DNA from 2 places in the Kitasatospora sp. NPDC101155 genome. Region 2 is predicted to be linked to the other one. Evidence: riboswitches for the same ligand, from Rfam matches in the RefSeq annotation. Region 2 holds a riboswitch; the other holds the start of a gene.
The links. A riboswitch is a leader RNA that binds a small molecule or an ion and turns the genes downstream of it on or off. The one in region 2 is predicted to bind cyclic di-AMP.

Region 1 (10,769 bases), on a different contig from region 2:
CACAAATCGGACACGCCGTAATCCAAACGCAACCGGCCGACCGGTGCGCCGGGAAAAGGCCGGTGGGTCTTCGCGGCCGAACCGGTTCACCGCCCGGGCCACGGCGCCCCGGTGACCGGATGACAGGAGGTCGGGGCGCAGCGCCGGTCCCGCCCGGGCGGACGCCGCGCCCCTGACGACGTGTCGTCCGGTCGGCTTGAGTTCGAGCGCACTCCAAGTCCTACGGTTCCTGCCGTGGTCACCGGCCGGACGGTCGGGACCGGGTACGAGGAGAGGACAGGCGCCATGGGTGTTCCCGCGAACAAGACCGGTCTGCGGCAGGAGCGGTTCGACCGGGGCATGGAGATGCTCACCCGGGTCGACGGCGAGCGCGGCCTGCTGCCGGTCGCGACGGGCTGACGGCCCGCCGCGACCGGCGCGGCGGCCTGGTCTCAGCGCTGGGACTCGTAGGCGAAGACCGTCTTGCCGACGGCCGTCTGCAGCGGGGTCAGGCGGTCGACGAGCTGCTGGCGGTCGGTGCCGCGGCCGTCGGACCACTGGCCGAGGGTGGCCAGCATCGCGCGGCCGGCGCCGCTGAAGGCCTGGACCATGCCGCTGTCGGCGGGCAGGACGGGCAGCCCGGAGGCGGGCGGCGGGGCCTGGGCCCCGACCTCGAAATCCTCGAACTCCATGGAGAGTTGGGTGACCAGGTGGACGGTGTCCACCGGGTCCTCCATGGTGAACAGGGCCAGGTTGAACTGGTTGTTCTGGGGGTCCTTGTAGAGGGCGATCTGTTCGCCCAGGCAGCCCTTGCTCGCCTTGATCAGGGCGATCAGCCGGGGGCCGACCGAGTCGGGCTCAGTGCACGAGGCCAGGGTCGCGGAGCCGACCTTGGTGTAGACGGTGCCGTCGGCCGCCTTCACCTCGGCGGGGAAGACCTGGTCCAGCGGGATCTGGGGGCGGCCTGCGGCTGCCGGGGCGTTCGAGGCGGTCCGGCCGGTCGGGGCGGCCCCGGTGGACTCGGCGGCGGCGGGGGCCGCGGTGACCGGCGCGGAGGTCTGGGCGGCCGGGGCGGTGGTGTCGCCGGAGGGCTGCGTGACCTCGATGCCGAGGACGGTCAGCGCGGCGGCGCCGACGGCCAGGGCGGCGTTGCGCGGCCAGACCCGCTTGGGCGGCGGCTCACTGGCCCGACGGTGCGCCTCCTCCTCCATGGCCACGGACTTGACGAAATCGTCCCACTGCTCGTCATCGGACTTGCCCTGGCCTGCGCCCGGGTCGTTGTTTCGCATACCGACGCACCATAGTGATCATGACTGACACATCCAGCCCACGAACGATCACATCTTGATCAACTTGTGGCGTCCGGGCCGTGCGGGGGCGGCGGCCGGGAAGTGGGTGTGGGCGGCGTCGCCGGCCGGGTGGTCCCGGGCCTGCGCGACCGCCTGCTCGGCGACGCCGAGCAGGCGGTGATTCGGGAGAACTACGCGCGGGTGCGAGCGACCCTCGACTGGATCGAGACCGCGGTCGACACCGGGAAGGTCGACATGGGCGGCGAGCCGTCCCGCCCGCTCCGGGGTGAGTAGGCGATGCCCCGCGCCTCCGAGCGCGGTCGGCGACCGCCGAACGGCACGCCGACACCGTCCGCAGGGTCCTCTTCGAGGCCCGCCCCGCCGGGCCGACCGCCCGCGTCCACCGGGCCGGGGCGATCCCGCTGCGCCCCGGCCCGGTGGCACCGCTGCGGGGCGGTACGGCGTAGGGCCCGGTGGATCGGGGTTCGTGGTCAGGGGCCTCGCCCTACGTCCTTGACGGACGGGTCAGTTGGAGAAGTCCTGGGTGAGCCAGACGGTTCCACTGGCATCCCGGTGGACGGCGATGCCGATGTGGGTGAACTCGCTGCTGAGGATGTTCTTGCGGTGGCCGTCGTTCGGCGGCGTCTCGTTCAGCATGTCCTGGGTCAGGCTGACCGCCATGGCGGCGATGTCCTGGGCCGAGGTGGAAACCCCGTTGCCGTAGCCTATGTTCTCCCCGGCGGCGTTCCACTGGACGCCTGCGGCCGTCTCCCGCGCCCCCAACTCGGCCTCGCCCGGGCACTGGTGGGACATGCCGCAGCCGCCGGCCATCGTCTGGTCGTGGGCCCCGGCGCTGCTGGTCAGCCCCGACGTGATGGTGTAGGCGGGCAGACCCTGGGCGGCCCGCGCCTGGTTGATCAGTTTGAGGACCTGCTGCACGGCGTCCGAGCTCGAACCGGTCTGCGCGGCCGGGGCGGTGGGCGTGGCCGCGGGGGCGGGGGCGTGCGTGGCCGGGGCGGACGGGGACGACGACGCAGACGGGGACGACGGCGCGGACGGGGACGACGGCGCGGACGTGTGGGACGCCGGGGTCGGGGCCGGAGCGGAGGGCCGCGCCGAGTGGGAGCCCTGGGACTCGCCACCGGAACGCGCGGTCGCGGATTCCGGGGCGCGGGAGGCCGGGACGGACGGCGACGGCGAGGGGAGCGAGGCTTCGGCCGGGGCCGGAGCGGAGGGCCCTGCGGCCTGCGGGTCGGCCTGGTGGCGGTGCTGACCGTCGGAGTCGCTCTGGTTCCGGTGCTGGTGGTGCTCCTGCCACCCGGCGTGGCTCGCGTACGTGTGGGAGCCGGGCACGGCGGAGGCTCCGCTCGCGCTCAGCAGCGGCAGCATGAGGCCGGCGCCGGCGATCCCGGCGGTGGCGGCCAGACGCGGGGTGTGTCTCCGGCGCGCACGGCGATGCCGGCCGATACCTGAAGTCAGCATGGGGCGTCCCTCTGCGACGCCTGCGAGGTGAGCTGTCGGGTTCGGGCCGTGAGGTAGCCCGGCCGCACGCAGCGGCTTCACCCCTAGCCGCACCCGTCTCGTCCGCGAACGGACCGAGCAGGGCGCGGCGAACTACCTGGTTCCCCCGCTCCTGCCCGGTGCACTGCTCGACGTCCGGCCGACCGGTGGACAGGACTCGGCGTCCCGGCGGCAGGGTCCGCAGGTGCGAACAGGTTGCACGCTAGGCAGATCGGCCCGGAAGACACAAGTTCGTATCATGCACATCACATGGACATTCGGCGAAGATCTGATGGAATGCCAAATTAGCTGACAAAGCGCAGCATAATCACCCTAATCGGACAACTCTCCCGGCTGTCGATGCCGGGCGCGACGGCCGCCGCCCCCCGCCCGGAGTACTCCCGAGACCCGCTGCCGCACCAGATCCACCCCCACGATCTCGACTCGCACCTCCTCCCCCACCTCGGCGACCACGCCCTCGGTCTCCACCTCGATCCCGGCGAGCTCCGCCCCCGAGCGGATCTCCCCGACCGCGAGCCCTCGCAGAAGTGCCCACGCCTGGTCGCCCGGTGTGGGGTCGGTCCGCCAGCGGGCGCGCAACACGCCGTCGGGGTCGGGCAGTACGGCCGTGAGCAGCGGCTTGCGGTCGTCCGTACAGCAGGAGAGCAGGGCTGCGGCCCGGGCCCCGGCGGCCAGCTCGGCCAGGTCAGCGGGCTCCGGCTCCTCGGTGCCCATGCTGCTGATCCGGCCCTGCGCGTCCTCCCAGACCAGCTCGGCCGGGCCGTCCTGGGGGAGGTCGGCCAGCACTGCGGCGACATCGGTGCTCAGGTCGGGCCAGACGGAGAGCATGGCCCGCGGCGCGAGGCCGGCCCGTACCGTTTCGAGCGTGTCGGGTGTCAACCGGTGCCATCGGGTGGCGTTGTGGAGGTAGCCCTCCTCCAGGAGCAGCGACTGTTCGAGCAGCAGGTGGCGCAGCCGGGCCCAGAAGGTCTCGTCGGCCGGACGCTGTTCGTCGGAGCGTTCCTCGGGCTCGTACGGGGAGGCGCTCAGTGGTTCGGGGAAGAGGCCGAGCGCCCGAGTCCGTTCCACCGCCCGGGGGCACGGCACCCGGCTGCCCAGGTACATGTACAGGTCCCACCCGATGTGGACCTCGAACCGGCCGGCCGCCTCCAGCCGGCAGTAGAACCCGTCCCCGCGCAGCATCCCGCGCACCACCTCCACGGCGACCGAGAGCGGGATCTCCTCGCCGTCGTGGTACGGGGACGGGGCGTGCGGCTCCCGGACGGCCAGCCGGGTCACCCCGCTCTCGCACGCGAAGTCCTCGACGGCGCGCAGGTACGCGGCTTCGACCGGACCGTGGTCGCTCTCGCTGTCCTCGGTACCGACGTAGTGGCCTCGCTCGTCGCGGTCGGCAGGGTCGTACTTGGTCACTCGGTACACGTACTCCACCGGGCTCACGGTATCCCCGCAGTCGGCCCGCGCAGCACCCGTACCCCAGCACGTACGGCAGCCTGCCCGGCGACCGCGAGGCCTTCGAGCGGGATCTGACTCACGAACAGGTCCGGGGTCCACTGCAGCCGCTCTTCACCCGGCACCAGTGCCACCGCCCCTTTGAACATGACGCCGGCTGTCCTGGCACTCGAAGGATCAGCGAGGAAGTGTGACGCCCCCGAGCCGGCTGGGCAGTACACCCGGGTCCGCCCTCGCCCGGGCCGGCGCCCACGACTGCGCCGACACCCTGCTCACCGACCTCGCCCTCCTCGGCGGTCACGTCTCCGAGCCCGCCGAGCACCTGGTACTCAGTCGGCGCGGGCGCTGCCGAAGGTACGGCGGTAGGCGCCGGGGGTGGTGCCGAGGGCGGCGCGGAAGCGGCGGCGCAGGTTGACGGCGGAGGCCAGGCCGACCCGCACGGCGACGGCCTCCACCGGCAGGTCGGTCTGCTCCAGCAGCGCCCGGGTGGCGTCGATGCGCCGGGCCAGCAGCCACTGGCCGGGGCTGGTGCCCAGCTGCTCGGCGAAGCGCCGGGCCAGGGTGCGCCCGGAGAGCCCGGCGCGGGCGGCGAGGTCCTCCACGGCCAGCCGCTCCCCCAGGTGTTCCTCGGCCCACTCCAGCAGCGGGGCCAGCGACTCGTCCGCCCGGGCGGGCACCGGGACGGCGGCGTACTGCAGCTGGCTGCCTTCGCGGTGCGGGGGCAGCACCATGTGCCGGGCGACCTGGGCGGCGTAGGCCGCGCCGTGGTCGCGGCGCAGCAGGTGCAGGCACAGGTCGATGCCCGCGCCGGAGCCGGCGCTGGTGGCGACGTCGCCGTGGTCGACGTACAGCACGTCCCGGTCGACCGTCAGGGCCGGGTACTCGGCGGCGAGTTGGGCGGTGCGGGCCCAGTGGGTGGTGGCGCGGCGCCCGTCCAGCAGTCCGGCCTGGGCCAGGACGAAGGCGCCGCTGCAGATGGACACGATCCGGGCGCCGCGGGCGTGGGCGGCGCGCAGCGCGTCCAGGACGGCGGGCGGCACCGGGGAGCCGGGCGGCTGCCAGCCGGGGACGACCACGGTGTCGGCCCGCTCCAGCGCCTCCAGGCCCGCGTGGACCAGCAGCGGGACGCCGAGGGTGGTCGGCACCGGGCCGGGGGTCCGGGTGCACAAGGTGAAGTCGTAGTGGGAGGGCAGCCCGGCGCGTTCGGTGCCGAAGGCCTCGGCGGCGCAGGCGAGTTCGAAGGGTGCCTGGGGTGTGCCGAGCAGGGCCACCACGCGGTGGCGGGCCGGGTTCGCGGCGGGGGCGTCCATGGCAGGAATGTACCTGAGGATGTCTTTTGGGACTCTGGGACGGTGGGGGCGGCGGCGGCCACAGTGGGGGGCATGAGCGAGAACGACGGGAACGACGGGCTGAAGACGACGCTGCTGGCCGAGGACGTGGAGCCGGTCGAGGTGGGGCCGGGGATCGTGCGGCGGCGGCTGACGGCCACCGGGTACGCGCGCGGCTGGCTGATCGACTTCGCGCCGGGCAGCCAGTGGCCGGAGGTGGACGTGCACCACACCGAGGAGCGCTACTACGTGCTCAGCGGCGAGGTGATCGAGGGGGACGAGCGGCACCCGGCGGGCAGCTACGTGGTGTTCGCGCCGGGCAGCAGCCACCGGCCGCGCACCGAGACCGGCGCGCGGATGCTCGGCATCACCCTGGGCTCCGCCTGACGGACCACCGGGGGCCGGGACGGGTTCGGCCTTGAACGGATCGCCCTGCGGCGCCGCTCGCGTGCGTTCCGGCGTGGACCGGACCCGGCGGGCGTCCTGGACGCCCGCCGGGAAGCGGGTGGCGGCGCGGAGGCGGGTGGCGGCGCGGCGCACCGTGGTGCGTCGCGCCTCCGAGCCGTCAGCTCCCGTTCTGCCGCCGCCCGCGCTTGGCCGGGCGGCGGCTCGGTGTCTGCCCATCCACCGGCAGTCCCAGGTGCGCGAGCACCTCGCGCACGGCGAGGCGCCCGGCCTTGCGGTAGGAGTGCTCGCTGGTGTCCACGGCGTGCACGACGGTGTGGTACACCACCAGCGCCAACGCCACGGGGATGCCTGGCAGTTGCTCGGCCAGTTCCAGGTGGACGCCCTCGGCCAGCGCGGCGTGGTAGCGGGCGAGGTCCTCCGGCGTCGGGTCGCCGTGCACGGTGGCGCCGGCGGCGGCCTCCAGGTGCAGGCCCTCCTCCCACGGCTCGAAGTCCACCGTGGCGTCGGCGACGTCGCTCGGGCAGCCCGCCTGGAACACGTAGCGGGCCCGCACGCCGCGCACGGGGCGGGGCGGGAAGGCCGTCATCGGCTCGGGGCCGTCCATCGCTGCTCCGACCGGTCGCTCAGTCCGTCAGGAGTAGGTGATCTCGACCGAGGTGACGACGACGTCCGCGACCGGGCGGTCGTCCTCGGTGGGCGTGGTGGCGATCGCGTCGACGACGGCCTTGGAGGCGGCGTCGGCGACCTGGCCGAAGATGGTGTGGCGGCGGTTGAGGTGGGTGGGGGTGCCCACCGTGATGAAGAACTGCGAACCGTTGGTGCCCGGGCCGGAGTTGGCCATCGCCAGCAGGTAGGGCTTGGTGAAGAACAGCTCCGGGTGGAACTCGTCCGCGAAGGCGTAGCCCGGGCCGCCGGTGCCGGTGCCGGTCGGGTCGCCGCCCTGGATCATGAAGCCCGCGATCACCCGGTGGAACAGGGTGCCGTCGTAGTACGGGCCGCTGCCCGGCTCGCCGGTGCGCGGGTCGGTGTACTCCCGGGTGCCCTCGGCGAGTTCGACGAAGTTGCGGACCGTCTTCGGCGCGTGGAACGGGAACAGTTCCAGCCGGATCGGGCCGGCCGTGGTGTGCAGGGTGGCGAACCGGGCAGTGGCCACGGGTGACTCCTCGGGTCGTTCAGTCGATCATCAGGGCTTTCGGGTCGGCATCCTGGCACAGTAGGGGGTTCGGGGCCGAACCGGGTGGGCCGGAAGAGGAAAAGGGGTGACCGTGGTGGTCGGTGCGGCACTGGTGGCGCTGCTGGTGCTGACGCTCGCCGGGTGCGGGTGCGTGGTGTGGGCCGAGCGCGGCGGGCCGCGCTGGGTGCGCGCGGTCGCGGCCGTCACGCTCGGCGCGGGCGAGGTGCTGCGGCGCCTTGAGCGCAGTCAGCGCAGGCGGCGCAGGAGTGTGAGCGGCGGGGACGGCGGCGCCGGGGACTGAGCGGCCCGGCGGCTGAGACACGCGTATCCCCGGCCGTCGCCGTGACGGCGGCGACGGCCGGGGAGGTACGGGGGTGTCAGCTCTCGGCGGAGCGGCGGCGGGAGATCGCGACCAGCGCGGCCCCGGCGGCGAGGGCCGCGGCGGCGCCGCCGGCCTCCCAGCCGAGCCCGTCGGTGCCGGTGGCGGCGAGCGTGCCGGTGCGGGTGGCGGTGGCCTCGGCGTCCGCGCCCGTACCCGTGGCGGCGGCGCCGGAGCCGGTGGTGCCGGTGGTGGTGGTCTCGGTCAGGGCGGCCGGCTGGACGGTCTGCGGCTGCTGGGCGCCCTGGTCCTGCTGCCCGGCGGGCTTGTCGGCGGGCTTGTCGGCGGGCTTGTTCGCGGCGGCCTCGTCCAGGGCGCGGGCCTTGGCCCAGCCCTCGTTGAGGAAGGCCAGGATGTCGGCGTCGCTGCCGTCCATCGCCTTGCCCGCCGCCTCGCGCACGGCCGGGCCGCCGGAGGCCATGATCTGGGAGACCTTCACCCGGTTGTCGTCGGAGCGCAGCTTGGGCAGCTCGACCTGCAGGAAGTGGGCCACGTCGGCCGGGGTGCCGTTGAGCGCCTTCTGGGCGGCCTCGGCGGTGGCCCGGCTGATGTTCTTGTCGGCCAGGACGACCAGCACCGCGACGCGGTCGTCCTCGGCCTGGGCGGCGGGCCAGCCCTCCTTGAGGAACTTGGTGATGTCCGCGTCGCTGCCGTTCATCGCCTTGATGGCCCCCTCGCGCACGGCGCGGCCGCCGGAGGCGATGAGCTGGGCGACCTTCACCTGGTTGTCGATGGCGCGCTGCTGGGGCAGCTCGGTCTCCAGGAAGTGCCGCAGCTCGGCCGCACCGCCCTTGAGGGCCTTCTCGGCCGCCTCGCGCACCCCGGGCCCGGTCTCCTTGTCCGCGAGGATCCGCTGGATCTCGGCGCGGTCCTGGTCCTCGGCCTGGGCGGCGGGCCAGCCCTCCTTGAGGAACTGCGCGATGGCCGCGTCGCCGCCGTCCAGCGCCTTGCCGGCCGCCTCGCGCACGGCCGGGCCGCCGGAGGCCATGATCTGGGACACCTTCACCCGGGTGTCGTCACCGCGCTGCTTAGCCAGATCGACCTCCAGGAAGTGCCGCAGCTCGGCCGCACCGCCCTTGAGGGCCTTCTCGGCCGCCTCGCGCACCCCGGGCCCGGTCTCCTTGTCGGCCAGGATCCGCTGGATCTCGGCGCGGTCGCGCTGCTCCTGGCCGTCGGTACCCTCGGTGGGGGCGGCGTCCGGCGCGGAACCCGATGCGGTGTCAGGACCGGAGACGCCGGCCGGCTGAGGGGCGTCGGCGGCCGAGGCCGTCGAGGGGAACAGCACGGCGGGGGCCAGGACGGCGGCCGCGACGACAGCGGACACCCGGGGCAGCTTCATGCAGCGGAACCTGCTTCTTCATGTGAAGGGATCGTGAACGCCCCACAGCATAGATCCTCTTTTGCTTTTGCCATACCAAGTATTTATCCGGGCCGCCGGACCCCGTCCGAAGGCGTGTCTCGCCTGGTCAAGTACGCCGCTAGGGTGGGCGGATGAGCTTCCATCTGGTCGTCGGACACGGGCCCGCCGGGGCCGCCACCGCCCGCCTGCTGGCCGAACAGGGCCGCCGGGTCCGGGTCGTCACCCGCACCGGGCGCCCTGCCGGGCAGGCCGTCGAGGGCGTCGAACACCTCGCCCTCGACGCGAGCGACCCCGCCGGGCTGGCGCAGGCCGCCCGCGGCGCCGTCGCGCTCTACGGCTGCGCCGCGCCGCCGCTGCCGCAGTGGACCGAGCGCTGGCCCGCCCTCAACTCCGCGCTGTGCGCGGCGGCCGAGGACAGCGGCGCGGTGCTGGTCATGCTCGGCAACCTGTACGGCTACGGCCCGGTCGAGCGTCCGATGACCGAGGACCTGCCGCTGGCCGCGACCGGTCCCAAGGGGCGGGTGCGGGCGGCGGCCTGGGAGCAGGCCCGGGCGCTGCACGAGGCCGGGCGGATCCGGGCCGTGGAGGTGCGGGCCTCGGACTTCTTCGGACCGGGTGTCACCGACGGCGGCCACCTGGCCGCCCGGGCGATGCCGGGCCTGCTCAAGGGCCGCTCCGTCGCCGTCCTCGGCGACCCGGACACCCCGCACAGCTGGACCTACCTGCCGGACGTGGCACGGGCGTTGGTCGAGGTCGCGGGCGAGGAAAGCGCCTGGGGCCGGGCCTGGCACGTGCCCACCACCCCCGCCCTGTCGGTGCGGTCGATGGTCGATCGCCTGGCCGCGGAGGCCGGCACCGGCCCGGTCGCGGTACGCCGCCTGTCCCCCGTCCTGCTCGGCGTGGCCGGGCTGTTCTCCCCGCTGCTGCGCGAACTGCGCGAGGTCCGCTACCAGTTCGACCGCCCGTTCACCGTGGACGCCTCCGCTTACGAGGCGGAGTTCGCGGTCCGGGCCACGCCGCTGGCGGAGCAGCTCGCGGCGACGGTCGGCTGGTGGCGCGAGCGGCTGGAGGGGCCTGCGGCGCGGTAGGTGACGGGCCGACGGACGGGGCGGTCGCGGCGCGTGACAGGAAGGTCGACACCAGCGACGCCTTCCGGGACGACACTGACCAGCCGCCCATGCCGGACCACCCCTGCACCTGGCTCGGCAACGCGCGCGGGACCGTGCTCGGTCATTCATGATTGCCTAGCAGACGACCGCGAGCCGCAGGAGTGTCGCCATCTCATGCGGCTCTGGTCATGCCGTACACAGAGGTGTCAATGGACGACCTCATCCCGAACGTCGGCAATTGGAGAGCGACGGATAACGCGGTTCGGCCCGCTTGTCGGCCGTCGCCGCGTGCGCGTTTCAGGCTTCGGTCGAGGGCGGTGAGCTTCTCCTTGGCCTTGGTCAGGCCGGCCCGGAGGCCTTGGACTTCGCCGAGCCAGCCGTTCATGCGGGCCTCGACGATGCGACCGTTGAGGTTGTGGATGATCTCGACGAGCCGTGCCCGCCGGCGTGGTGAGACCTGCAGCATCGGACATCTGACACCCCACTGGCGGTTCGGGGCCAAACCTTCCCGGAGGTACGGCCGCTCCGCGTCCGCCCGACCCCTGTTCGTCGGAATGCGTGCTAATAATCCGATAACATGCTTCGTCAGTTTTCGATCATTACGGACCGGCCCGGCAACCGGTCGGTCCGGATCTGACGGGGGGGGACGAAGGATGGCAGATCCTGACGCGGGCTTGGAGTTCAAGGTCAAGCCGGCCGAACTGGACGGCTGCGGACAGAGCGCACAACACATAGGCGGCCTCATACCGGGCGAGACGGCGAAGCTCACCGAC
Region 2 (10,769 bases):
GATGATGCACCAGGCGCTGTCCGGCGCACTGGCCGAACTGCCGCTGGACGCCTCGCCCGAGGCCCGGCTGGCCCGCGCCATCGACGCCGTCCTCGCGCTCGCGCTGGACCACCCGCGGGTGATGCGCTCGCACCTGGCACTGATCCTCGACCCGGACACCGGCGCCTTCGTGCAGGACCCGGAACAACAGCAGCTCGGCGCCATCCTCCAGGGTCTGCTGCACGACTGGGGCGCTCCGGACCCGGCGGCCGAGCACGCGGTGCTGCGCAGCGCACTGATGGGCGGCTGCATCGGCGTGCTGCTGCCGGGCGCGGAGATCCCGCTGGCGCCGATCCGGGCCGACCTGTTCCGCCGCTACGACCTGCCCTGGGAACTGGGCTGCCCGCCGCAGGCGCTGCCACCGGAACGCGAACGGCCGCCGGCCCGCGGCTGACGGCGGGTGGGCGGTCACTCGACTGACGACCTGCTGCGGTGGGGCCCGAGCGGCCCCGCCGGGCAGGAACTCAGCGTTCCTTCAGGATCGAGGCCAGCAGGTCTATGGTGCGCTCGGGCGTGAGGCTGTCCACGCAGAGCCGCTCCATGACCTGGACGTAGGCGTCGACGTCGTCCCGCTTGTCCAGGTAGAGCGCACTGGTGAGCTGCTCCAGGTAGACCACGTCCGCGAGGTCCTGCTCCGGGAAGCGCAGGATGGTGAACGCGCCGGACTCACCGGCGTGCGCGCCGAAGCGGAACGGCATGACCTGGATCACCACGTTGGCCTGCTCGGCGACGTCGATCAGGTACTGCACCTGACCGCGCATCACCTTGGGCCCGCCGACCGGCCGGCGCAGCGCCGCCTCGTCGATCACCGCCCACAGGCGCGGGTTGGTGCCCTCGGTCAGCAGCTTCTGGCGGCGCAGGCGGAGGCTGACCCGCCGCTCGACCTCCTCCTCGCTGATGACCGGCCGACTCTGGCCGAAAACCGCCCGTGCGTACTCCTCGGACTGCAGCAGTCCGGGGATGAACTGCACCTCGTAGGTGCGGATCAGCTGGGCGGCCTCCTCCAGTCCCACGTAGGTCTGGAACCAGCCCGGCAGCACGTCGTTGAAGCTGTGCCACCAGCCGGACTTGTTGGCCTCGCGGACCAGCCCGAGCAGGGCCTCCCGCTCCAGGCCGTCGTCCACGCCGTACAGGCTGAGCAGGTCGGCGACGTCGCGCTCCTTGAAGCTGACGCGGCCGAGCTCCATGCGGCTGATCTTGGACTCGGAGGCGCGGATCGCGTAGCCCGCGTCCTCACGGGTGATGCCGCGCGCCTCGCGCAAGCGGCGCAGCTGGGAGCCGAGGAGGATCCGGCGGACCATCGAGCCGCCGCCCGGCTGAACTGTGGTCATGCGGTCGAAACCTCCACCTAGGGCAAACAGCGCACAGTCTGCCATCAGTTGAGCGCTCACGGTGCCGATACTGACGGATGTTCCTATCAGTTCTGCACTCCGCACACCAGGATGCACGTGCATTCGGCGCTTGCATATGCCAATAGTGCGACTGCACGTGAATCGACTCTTGCATCTGCAGTGAGCGCACACCACCATGGTGCACGTGCACCTGCACATCCCTGGCAATCCCGCGGGCTCCGCGTCGACCCCACGCGCGACTCCGTGCACCGACCCGGTGGCGTCCCCCGCGCCACCGGGCGTTCGAGTGCGCGCGCGCCTGGTCGAGGGGGCGGCCGAGCGGCCGAGCGAGTCGGAGGTGACCGGCATGACCCCGGCGGGTCCAGCCGTGTCCGCCCCCTTATGGGAGGAGCTCTTCATGAGCACCGGTACGGCTTTGGCGGTTGACCCCCATGTGGTCACCTGTACGCTCGCTCCTCGCTTCGAAGCCGTGAGAACCGCGCGCGACTTCGCCCGGACCGCTCTTCAGCACTGGGGCCTGATGGAGCTGTTCGACGATGTCGCGCTGGTGGCCTCGGAACTCGTGACCAACGCGCTCCGACATGCGATCGGCGCACGGCCCGACCCGTCGGGCGGCTGCCTGGGCGAGTACGACTTTCCCATACAGCCGACCCCGGAAGGACGGCTGCCGATCCGAATAAGCCTGGTGCACCGCGCACCCCAGGTGGTCTGCGCGGTGAGCGATCCGAGCAGCATCGGACCGGTCGCCCGGGAGGCGGACTTCGTCGCCGAATCCGGCCGCGGGCTGCACCTGGTGGAGTCGTTCAGCCGCTCCTGGGGCTGGCACCCACTGGGCAGCGGCAAGGTCGTCTGGGCCATGTTCGAGGCGGAGCCGGCCCAGGGCGGCGGACTCGACGGACGTGTCGAAATCGGTGGACGGCACCGGCGCTCGGCCTAGCGCCGTGCGGCGCGCGGCCGGCTTGGGAACGCCCCAGGAGGACCACACCCCGAGCCCTTCCGCCAGTCCCTCGGACCCTTCGACGCCGGACCGCCTCCGGCACCGGCACCTCGCGCCGGGCACTCCGATCCGTGCGTCACAGGCCCCGGCCCACGCGCCGGAGATCCGGGCCCGCGCGTTACAGGCCCCGGCCGGGCACGACTCGACCCTGTACGCCCCGACCCGACCCCACCCGCGGGAGCGCCCGCGGGGAAAAGACAAAGGCCGTCGTGGTGTCAGCACCCACGACGGCCCCCCGGTGGTGAAGCGGCGACCGGTCAGACCGCCAGGTGGTCGAACTCCCCGTCCTTGGCCCCCAGCAGCAGGGCGGCGATCTCGGCCCGGGTGTAGATGAGCGCCGGACCGTCCGGGAAGCGCGAGTTGCGCATCGCCACGTCGCCGCCGGGCAGGGCCGCGAACTCGACGCAGTTGCCCTGGGAGTTGCTGTGCCGGCTCTTCTGCCAGACCACCCCCTCGAGGTCGGCGGCGGCCATCCCGTTGTAGGTGTGGTTCGAGCTGTGCGTGTCCTGCGAGTCGTGCATAGAAGTCTCCCGAAGAGCTCCGGAGTTGTCGTCCAGCGCGGCGCCCCGGCACCGTCGAACGAACGGACCGGCCCCGTACCGGTCCGGCACAACGCCTCACTTGACGCGATGATAGCCGCAGTGCACGTGCATCAGCACGGGACATTGCAGGTGCACGAGGCCTTTTATCGGCGGTCTCGAACTCTTCGCGGACCCTTCTCCTGACGGTACGTAAACGGACATAGCCGACTGAATCGACGAGCATTCGATAACCGGCCGTGAGCGGCCCCCCGCTGAATGTTGATCTTCGAATGCCGGGAGTCGCACCGCCGTGACCCTCCGTCAGGTCGCCCTTCGACTGTGAGACATCTCACGTGCCACAGGTGCAACGCGGCGCCCCACGGGACACGTCAGGGCAACTGCGGGCGTCCACCCGAGGGTTGGGCGAGGAATGTCCGGATTGTAGGCAAACCGCCCGGACCGCGACGGCGGAGACACGACCTTCGCACCGCGACCACCCGAAACCCGTACGGCAGCCGACTGCAGGCCTGACGGGCCGATGTCCTACGATCTCCGACATGAGCACCGCAGCCATCCCGGGCGCGCCACTGCCCGTCCGTACTCCAGGCTCCCGTGCGCGGGGGCGCCACCGCCGTCCCGAGCGCCCCGAGATCCGCACCGGCTCGCCGGCCCTGGTGCTCGCCGTACCCGCGACCGCCGGGCCCGAGTCCCGCTCGGTCGTCGAGGAACTGCTCTCGATCGTCCGCAGCGAGCACGCCGGCGTCCGGGCCGCGGTCGGCTACCTCCCGACCGACGGCGCCGAGAGCGAGAGCGAGGACGACCGCACCGTCGCCGAGCTGCTGGCCGAGGCCGCCGAGGCCGGCCTGGCGGCGCCCGTCGTGGTGCCGCTGGTACCCGGGCCGCACGACTTCCTGACCGGGCTTCACGCCCTCGCCGCCGAGTACGGCGCGACCGTCACCGACACATTGGGCCCGCACCCGCTGCTGGCCGAGGCCGTGCACGTGCGGCTGTCCGAGGCCGGGCTGGCCCGGGCCGACCGAGCCCGGCTGTTCGCCATCGCGACCGCCGCGGACGGCGTGGTCCTGACCACCGTCGGCGGCGCGGACGCGGCCGCCGCGGCCGGCATCACCGGCGTGCTGCTGGCCGCCCGACTGGCCGTTCCGGTCGTCGCCGCGGCGCTCGACGTCCCCGGCTCGGTGGCCGACGCCGTCAACCACCTCAAGGAGACCGGCTCCCAGCGCCCGGCGCTGGCCCCGCTGGTGATCGGGCCCGAGGCGGACTCGGAGCTGCTCGCCACGGCCGCCGAGGAGACCGGCTGCCCGTCGGCCGCGCCGCTGGGCGCCTACCCGACCGTCGGCCAGCTGATCGCCTCCACCTACCTGGCCGCACTGCCGACGCCGACGCCGGAGGAGCTGGCCCAGGCCGAGGCGGAGGCCGCGGCCGCCGCCGGGGCCGAGGAGGGCTCCCGCGGCGCCCACGCGGCCGCCCAGGGGCCCGTGGAGGCCTAGCCGGACGCCCGCAACCGCCTTTAGCACCCTCCCGCGTACCGAAGGGCCCGGAACGATCGCGTTCCGGGCCCTTCGGCTTGCCGTCGGCCTGCCCCGCGGCTCGCCCTTTTCCGCCACTCCTCCGCCCGCCCCCGCCTTCGGCTCGCCCGCAGCTTGTCCGAGCAGGGGAATTACGGGAGGTATGAGCGATATCAGAAGATAGAGCATAATGTCCGTTTTGTCGCTTTTTGGAGGAAATGCCGGGCCGGATTCCGGCGCTCGATTCACGGCCACTCCCCTATTACGATCGGCGCGCCACCACACGCTTCCACGCTCCGTCACTTCACTTCTGAAGCGGAGACAATTGCGGGAATCCACAGCGACATTGCCGAAAAACGATCATTTACGATCATGATTCGTGTCCGATTTGGCAGCTTCCGCTAAACCGTGATGCGCATCACAGATATTTGCAGTTTGAACTTAAGTCTGCTTAACGTGCTCCTCGTTCGTGACCACACGAACCCAGTTCATCCGCAACGCCGAGTCCTGCCGTCGGATGTCCTGGCAGCGCGAAAACGCATCACGGCAGGAGCGGGGGAACCACAGGTAAGTCGCCCCGGGCCGTTCCTCGGAACGGTCCAGGGCTAGGGGTGAAGCCGCGCCCACAGCGCGGCCGGGCAACTCCAGCCCGAATCCGACAGCTCACCTCGCAGGCGTGGGAGAGGACCGCGTCTTCATGCTGCCCACCAACGGCACCCGCCTGTCCGGCCGTACCCGTCGCGTGATCGCCGCCCTCGGCGTCGCGGGCGTCGGTCTCACCGTCCCGTGCCTCACCACCGGCACCGCCAACGCCGCCCCCGTCGCCACCTGGGACAAGGTCGCCCAGTGCGAGAGCAGCGGCAACTGGAGCATCAACACCGGCAACGGCTTCTACGGCGGCCTGCAGTTCACCTCCAGCACCTGGGCCGCCTTCGGCGGTACCGCGTACGCCCCGCAGGCCAACCAGGCCACCAAGGACCAGCAGATCGCCATCGCCGAGAAGGTCCTCGCCTCGCAGGGCCCCGGCGCCTGGCCCGTCTGCTCGGTCCAGGCCGGCCTCACCAAGGGCGGCGCTCCGGCCGCCGTCGACACCTCCGCCGGCACGGCCGCCAAGCCTGCCGCCAAGCCCGCGCAGAACCAGGCCCCGGCCCCGGCCCCGGCCGCGAAGCCCGCCACGCCGGCCGCGCCCGCCCAGCAGCAGGCGCAGTCGTCCACCGACTACACCGTCGTCGAGGGCGACTGGCTGTCCTCGATCGCCGCGAAGAACAACGTCCAGGGCGGCTGGCAGCACCTGTACGACCTCAACCGCGCCACCCTGACCGAGGGCCCGAACACCATCTACCCGGGCCAGCACCTGACCTTCGGTGACGGCGTCAAGGCCCAGGCCGACAAGTCCTCCTCGTCCACCTCCGGCTCGGACTTCGGCTGGTTCAACCGCTCCCAGAAGGCCGGCCAGGCCGCGAACGGCGGTGTCGTGAACGCCAAGCCGACCGCCCTGACCCAGGCCTCGAAGCCGGCCGCCAAGCCGGCTGCCAAGCCGGCTGCCAAGCCGGCCGCCCAGGCCGCCACCGGCAGCATGGCCGCCGCGGTGTCCTTCGCCGAGTCCAAGGTCGGCCAGGCCTACGTCTACGGCGGCACCGGCAACGGCGGCTGGGACTGCTCGGGCCTGACCCAGGCCGCGCTGCGCGCCGCGGGCATCAACATCCCGCGCGTCGCCGCCGACCAGGCCGCCGCCAGCACCCACGTCTCGCTGGACAGCCTGCAGCCGGGCGACCTGCTGTTCTGGTCGAACAACGGCCAGAACTCCGGCGTGTATCACGTCGCGATCTACATCGGCGGCGGCAAGTACGTCGAGGCCGCCAACCCGAGTTCGGGCGTGCGCGAGCAGACCATCGCCAACTGGGCCCCGGACTTCGCCGGCCGGGTCTGAGCAACGGCCCACGGGCCACGGGCGCACGGGCCACGGGCCCACAGCTGACGGACAACAGAGAACAGCTGACAGGTAGCAGATTTCAGATAACAGATTTCAACATCTGTCAGCCGTCGTCCGAACGCTGACCACCCGCCACCCCCGGGGAGAGTCTGGTCGCTCCTCCCCGGGGGTTCCGGCGTATTCGCATGGTGAAACCCCGGCCCGACGGGCATGCTGCTGCTCTGCACCCGAGGAGGAATCACCATGGCCCAGGTCACCGTCACCCTCGACGCGAACCTCGCGATAGACGCGATGCTGCTCTCCGGCACCAAGAGCCCGCAGGACGCGGTCGAACTGATCCTGCGCGACTACCTGGCCCGCGGCCGCCGCACCGAGACCCGGACCGGCGACGCGGCCGACGGCCACCGGCTCACCGCCGACCGCCCGGCCACCCAGGAGGGCTGACCGGACAGCACGGTCGAGCAGACGCACGCCGACGGGCCCCGGAGAGCAACCGCCCTCCGGGGCCCGTCGGTCGAGCACCGCCATCCGGTACCGGGGTCAGCGCGCGCAGGCCCCTGTGGACCCCCGCATCACCAGCTCCGGCTGGAACATGAACTCCCCGCGCTGGGCGGCGTTCCCGCCGACCTCCTCCAGCAGCGCGTCCACCGCCGCCGTGGCCATCGCCTCGACCGGCTGGCGGATCGTGGTCAACGGCGGCTCGGTGAAGGCGATCAGCGGCGAGTCGTCGAAGCCGACCACCGACACGTCCTGCGGCACCGACAGCCCGCGCTGCCGCACCGCCCGGATCGCCCCGAGCGCCATCATGTCGCTCCCGCAGACGATCGCCGTGCAGCCCTTGTCGAGCAGCGCACCGGCTGCCGCGTGCCCGCCCTCCACGCTGAACAGCGTGTGGTGGACGAGTTCCTCCGCCTCCTCCTGGCTGCGCCCGAGCACCTCGCGCATCGCGGCCGTGAAGCCCTCGATCTTGCGCAGCACCGGCACGTACCGCCGCTGCCCGACCGCGAGCCCGATCCGCTCGTGCCCGAGTTCGGCCAGGTGCTGGACGGCCATCCACATCGCGGCCCGGTCGTCCGGCGAGATGAACGGCGCGTCGATCCGCTCGCTGTAGCCGTTGATCAGCACGAACGGCACCCCGCGCCCGGCCAGCCGGGCGTAGCGGTCGTGGTCGGCGGTGCTGTCGGCGTGCAGCCCGGAGACGAAGACGATGCCCGCCACGCCCCGGTCGACGAGCATCTCGACCAGTTCGTCCTCGGTGGACCCGCCCGGCGTCTGGGTGCACAGCACCGGCGTGTAGCCGTGCCGGCTGAGCACCTGCTCGATCACCTGCGCCAGCGCGGGGAAGATCGGGTTGCTCAGCTCCGGCGTGATCAGCCCGATCAGCCCGGCGCTGCGCTGGCGCAGCCGGGTCGGCCGCTCGTAGCCGAGCACGTCGAGCGCCGCCAGCACGGTCTGCCGGGTCGCGGCGGAGACGTTCGCCTTGCCGTTGAGCACGCGGGAGACGGTGGCTTCGCTGACCCCCGCCTGCGCCGCGATGTCTGAGAGTCGCGCCGTAGTCACGGGCCCAGAGCCTATTGCACCCACGTCAGACCGCCCACCAGCCGGTGCTGTCCGGAGCGAGCACCGTCTCGCCGCCGTCCACCACGAGTTCGGTCGAGGCGAGCAGCAGTCGACCGGGCGCTGCTATCCGCACGGGCTCGCCGGTGGTGTTCACGGTGCAGACGAAGGAGCCGCGGCGGAAGGCCAGGGCACCCTCGGGGGCGTCCAGCCACTCGACCTCGGTACCGGCGCCCAGGTCGGGCTGCGCACGGCGGACGGCCAGCGCGCTGCGGTACAGCTCCAGGGTGGAGGTCGGGTCGCCGGTCTGCGCCTCGACGCTGAGTGCGGCCCACTCGGCGGGCTGCGGCAGCCAGGACGGCCCGCCCGCCACCGGACCGAAGCCGTACGGGGCCTCGGTGCCGGACCACGGGATCGGGACGCGGCAGCCGTCGCGGTAGCCGTCCTGGCCGGCCTGGCGGAAGAAGGACGGGTCCTGGCGGACCTCGTCCGGCAGGTCGGTGACGTCCGGCAGGCCGAGTTCCTCGCCCTGGTAGACGTAGGCGGAGCCGGGCAGCGCGAGCATCAGCAGGGTGGCGGCGCGGGCCCTGCGCAGACCCAGCGAACGGTCGCCGGGGGTGCGGATCTGGGTGCCGAGGCCCGGCTCGTTGGCGAAGCGGGTGGCGTGCCGGGTGACGTCGTGGTTGGACAGCACCCAGGTGGTGGGGGCGTCGACCGGGCGCATCGAGTCGAGCGACAGGTCGATCACCTCGCGCAGCGCGGTGGCGTCCCAATCGGTGCCCAGGTACTGGAAGTTGAAGGCCTGGTGCAGCTCGTCGGGGCGGACGTAGTTGGCGGTGCGCTGGACGGTCGGGGTCCAGGCCTCGGCGACACCGATCCGCTGGCCCGGGTACTCGTCGAGGATCTTGCGCCAGCTGCGGTAGATCTCGTGCACGCCGTCCTGGTCGAAGAACGGCATGACGTCGTTGCCGAGCAGCTTGAGCTGGTCGGCGCCGCCGAGGTCGGGCAGGCCGGGGGCCTTGACCAGGCCGTGGGCGACGTCGATGCGGAAGCCGTCCACGCCCATGTCGAGCCAGAACCGCAGGATCGAGCGGAACTCGTCGGCGACGGCCGGGTTCTCCCAGTTGAAGTCGGGCTGCTCGGGGGCGAACAGGTGCAGGTACCAGTCGCCGGGGGTGCCGTCCGGGTTCTCGGTGCGGGTCCAGGCCGGGCCGCCGAAGATGGACTCCCAGTCGTTGGGCGGCAGTTCGCCGTTCTCGCCCTTGCCGGGGCGGAAGTGGTAGCGGTCGCGCAGCGGGGACGCGGGGCCCTCGCGCAGGGCGCGCTGGAACCACTCGTGCTGGTCCGAGGAGTGGTTGGGCACGAGGTCGACGATGATCCGCAGGCCCAGCCCGTGGGCGTCCCGGATCAGGGCGTCGGCGTCCAGCAGGGTGCCGAACATCGGGTCCACCGCGCGGTAGTCGGCGACGTCGTAGCCCGCGTCCGCCTGCGGCGAGGCGTAGAACGGGGAGAGCCAGACGGCGTCCACGCCGAGGTCGCGCAGGTACGGCAGGCGGCTGCGGATGCCCGGCAGGTCGCCCATGCCGTCGCCGTTGGAGTCGGCGAAGCTGCGCGGGTACACCTGGTAGATGACCGCGTCCCGCCACCAGCCTCTGGACGCGCTGACGTTCGCCTCGTGAGCGGTGTCGGCGGCAGGCCGGGAGGTGTCGGCCAGGTTCTGGGTCATGGACGGTATCCCTTGGGGACTAGAGGAGCGGGGAGCGCTGTGTCTTCGAGGAGCGCAAGGCCTCGCGAAGTGCCGGGACTTCGTGGAGCGTTACGACTTGGAGGCACCGGCGGTCAGGCCGGTGACCAGGTGACGCTGCACCAGGTAGAAGAAGGCCGCGGACGGGATCGCGATCAGCACCGCGGTGGCGGCCATCAGGTTCCACTGGGCGTCGTGCTCGCTGACGAAGCTCTGCAGGCCGACGGCCAGCGTGTACTTGTCGGAGCTGAGCATGAAGGTGGAGGCGAACGGCACCTCGGCCCAGTAGGTGAGGAAGGAGTAGAAGGCCGCGACCGCCAGGCCCGGGCGGGCGAGCGGCAGCACCAGCCGCCAGAAGGTGCCGAAGGGGCTGAGCCCGTCGACCCGGCCGGCCTCGTCGATCTCCACCGGGATGGTGTCGAAGTAGCCCTTCAGCAGCCAGGCGCAGTACGGCACGGTGGTGGTCGAGTAGACCAGGATCAGCCCGGCGTAGCTGTCCAGCAGGCCGAGCGCGGAGAGCATGGTGTACATCGGCACGATCAGCACCGCGATCGGGAACATCTGGGTGACCAGCAGCGACCACATCAGCGGCTTGTGCCCGGGGAACTTCATCCGGGACACGGCGTACCCGGCGGTGGCGGCGAGCATGACGCCGAACACGGTGGTGATACCGGCGACCAGCAGGGAGTTGCCGAACCAGGTGAAGAAGTCGGTGTCGCCCAGCACCTGCTGGTAGTTCGACAGCGTGAGCTTGCCGAAGATGTCGCCGGGGTGGAGGTAGTCGTTCTTGTCCGGCCCGAGCGAGACGAACAGGATCCACGCGACCGGGAACAGCGCGATCAGTCCGGCCAGGATCAGGACGCCGTGGGACAGCGCCTTGGCCAGCGGGCTGCTCTCGCCGCGCGGCCGGAACTTCGCCGGCCGGGCGGTCGGGGCCGCGGTCGCCGCGGCGGCGGGGCGTTCGGTGGTGGTGCTCATCGGGTTACCTGCCTTCGTGGGTCAACTGGGTCCGGGGCCTCAGCCGTTGGCCTGCTCGTTGCGGGCGAGCCAGCGCCGGTAGAAGGCAGTGAAGACGATCAGGATGGACAGCAGGATCACGC

Region 1: another riboswitch for cyclic di-AMP. It lies ahead of ACIRYZ_RS27630 (CAP domain-containing protein); the one in region 2 lies ahead of ACIRYZ_RS02630 (transglycosylase family protein).

What each region holds. Positions count from the first base shown of each region.
Region 1 covers NZ_JBIWPN010000021.1:49,869-60,637, reverse strand. Annotated here, with positions in the region: gene ACIRYZ_RS27640 (hypothetical protein) at 432-1,268, opposite strand; partial or broken gene ACIRYZ_RS27635 (DUF6192 family protein) at 1,389-1,562, shown strand; gene ACIRYZ_RS27630 (CAP domain-containing protein) at 1,794-2,750, opposite strand; cyclic di-AMP (ydaO/yuaA leader) riboswitch at 2,753-2,921, opposite strand; gene ACIRYZ_RS27625 (RNA-binding protein) at 3,102-4,217, opposite strand; gene ACIRYZ_RS27620 (helix-turn-helix domain-containing protein) at 4,568-5,548, opposite strand; gene ACIRYZ_RS27615 (cupin domain-containing protein) at 5,621-5,953, shown strand; gene ACIRYZ_RS27610 (hypothetical protein) at 6,132-6,578, opposite strand; gene ACIRYZ_RS27605 (peptidylprolyl isomerase) at 6,606-7,127, opposite strand; gene ACIRYZ_RS27600 (hypothetical protein) at 7,234-7,449, shown strand; gene ACIRYZ_RS27595 (ALF repeat-containing protein) at 7,526-8,866, opposite strand; gene ACIRYZ_RS27590 (NAD-dependent epimerase/dehydratase family protein) at 9,019-9,975, shown strand; gene ACIRYZ_RS27585 (hypothetical protein) at 10,169-10,462, opposite strand; gene ACIRYZ_RS27580 (hypothetical protein) at 10,650-10,769, shown strand, end outside.
Region 2 covers NZ_JBIWPN010000002.1:11,486-22,254, forward strand. Annotated here, with positions in the region: gene ACIRYZ_RS02605 (TetR/AcrR family transcriptional regulator) at 1-433, shown strand, start outside; gene ACIRYZ_RS02610 (helix-turn-helix domain-containing protein) at 504-1,370, opposite strand; gene ACIRYZ_RS02615 (ATP-binding protein) at 1,789-2,328, shown strand; gene ACIRYZ_RS02620 (DUF397 domain-containing protein) at 2,646-2,909, opposite strand; gene ACIRYZ_RS02625 (hypothetical protein) at 3,467-4,417, shown strand; cyclic di-AMP (ydaO/yuaA leader) riboswitch at 4,924-5,125, shown strand; gene ACIRYZ_RS02630 (transglycosylase family protein) at 5,112-6,365, shown strand; gene ACIRYZ_RS02635 (hypothetical protein) at 6,612-6,812, shown strand; gene ACIRYZ_RS02640 (LacI family DNA-binding transcriptional regulator) at 6,909-7,928, opposite strand; gene ACIRYZ_RS02645 (glycoside hydrolase family 13 protein) at 7,954-9,651, opposite strand; gene ACIRYZ_RS02650 (sugar ABC transporter permease) at 9,742-10,647, opposite strand; gene ACIRYZ_RS02655 (carbohydrate ABC transporter permease) at 10,687-10,769, opposite strand, start outside.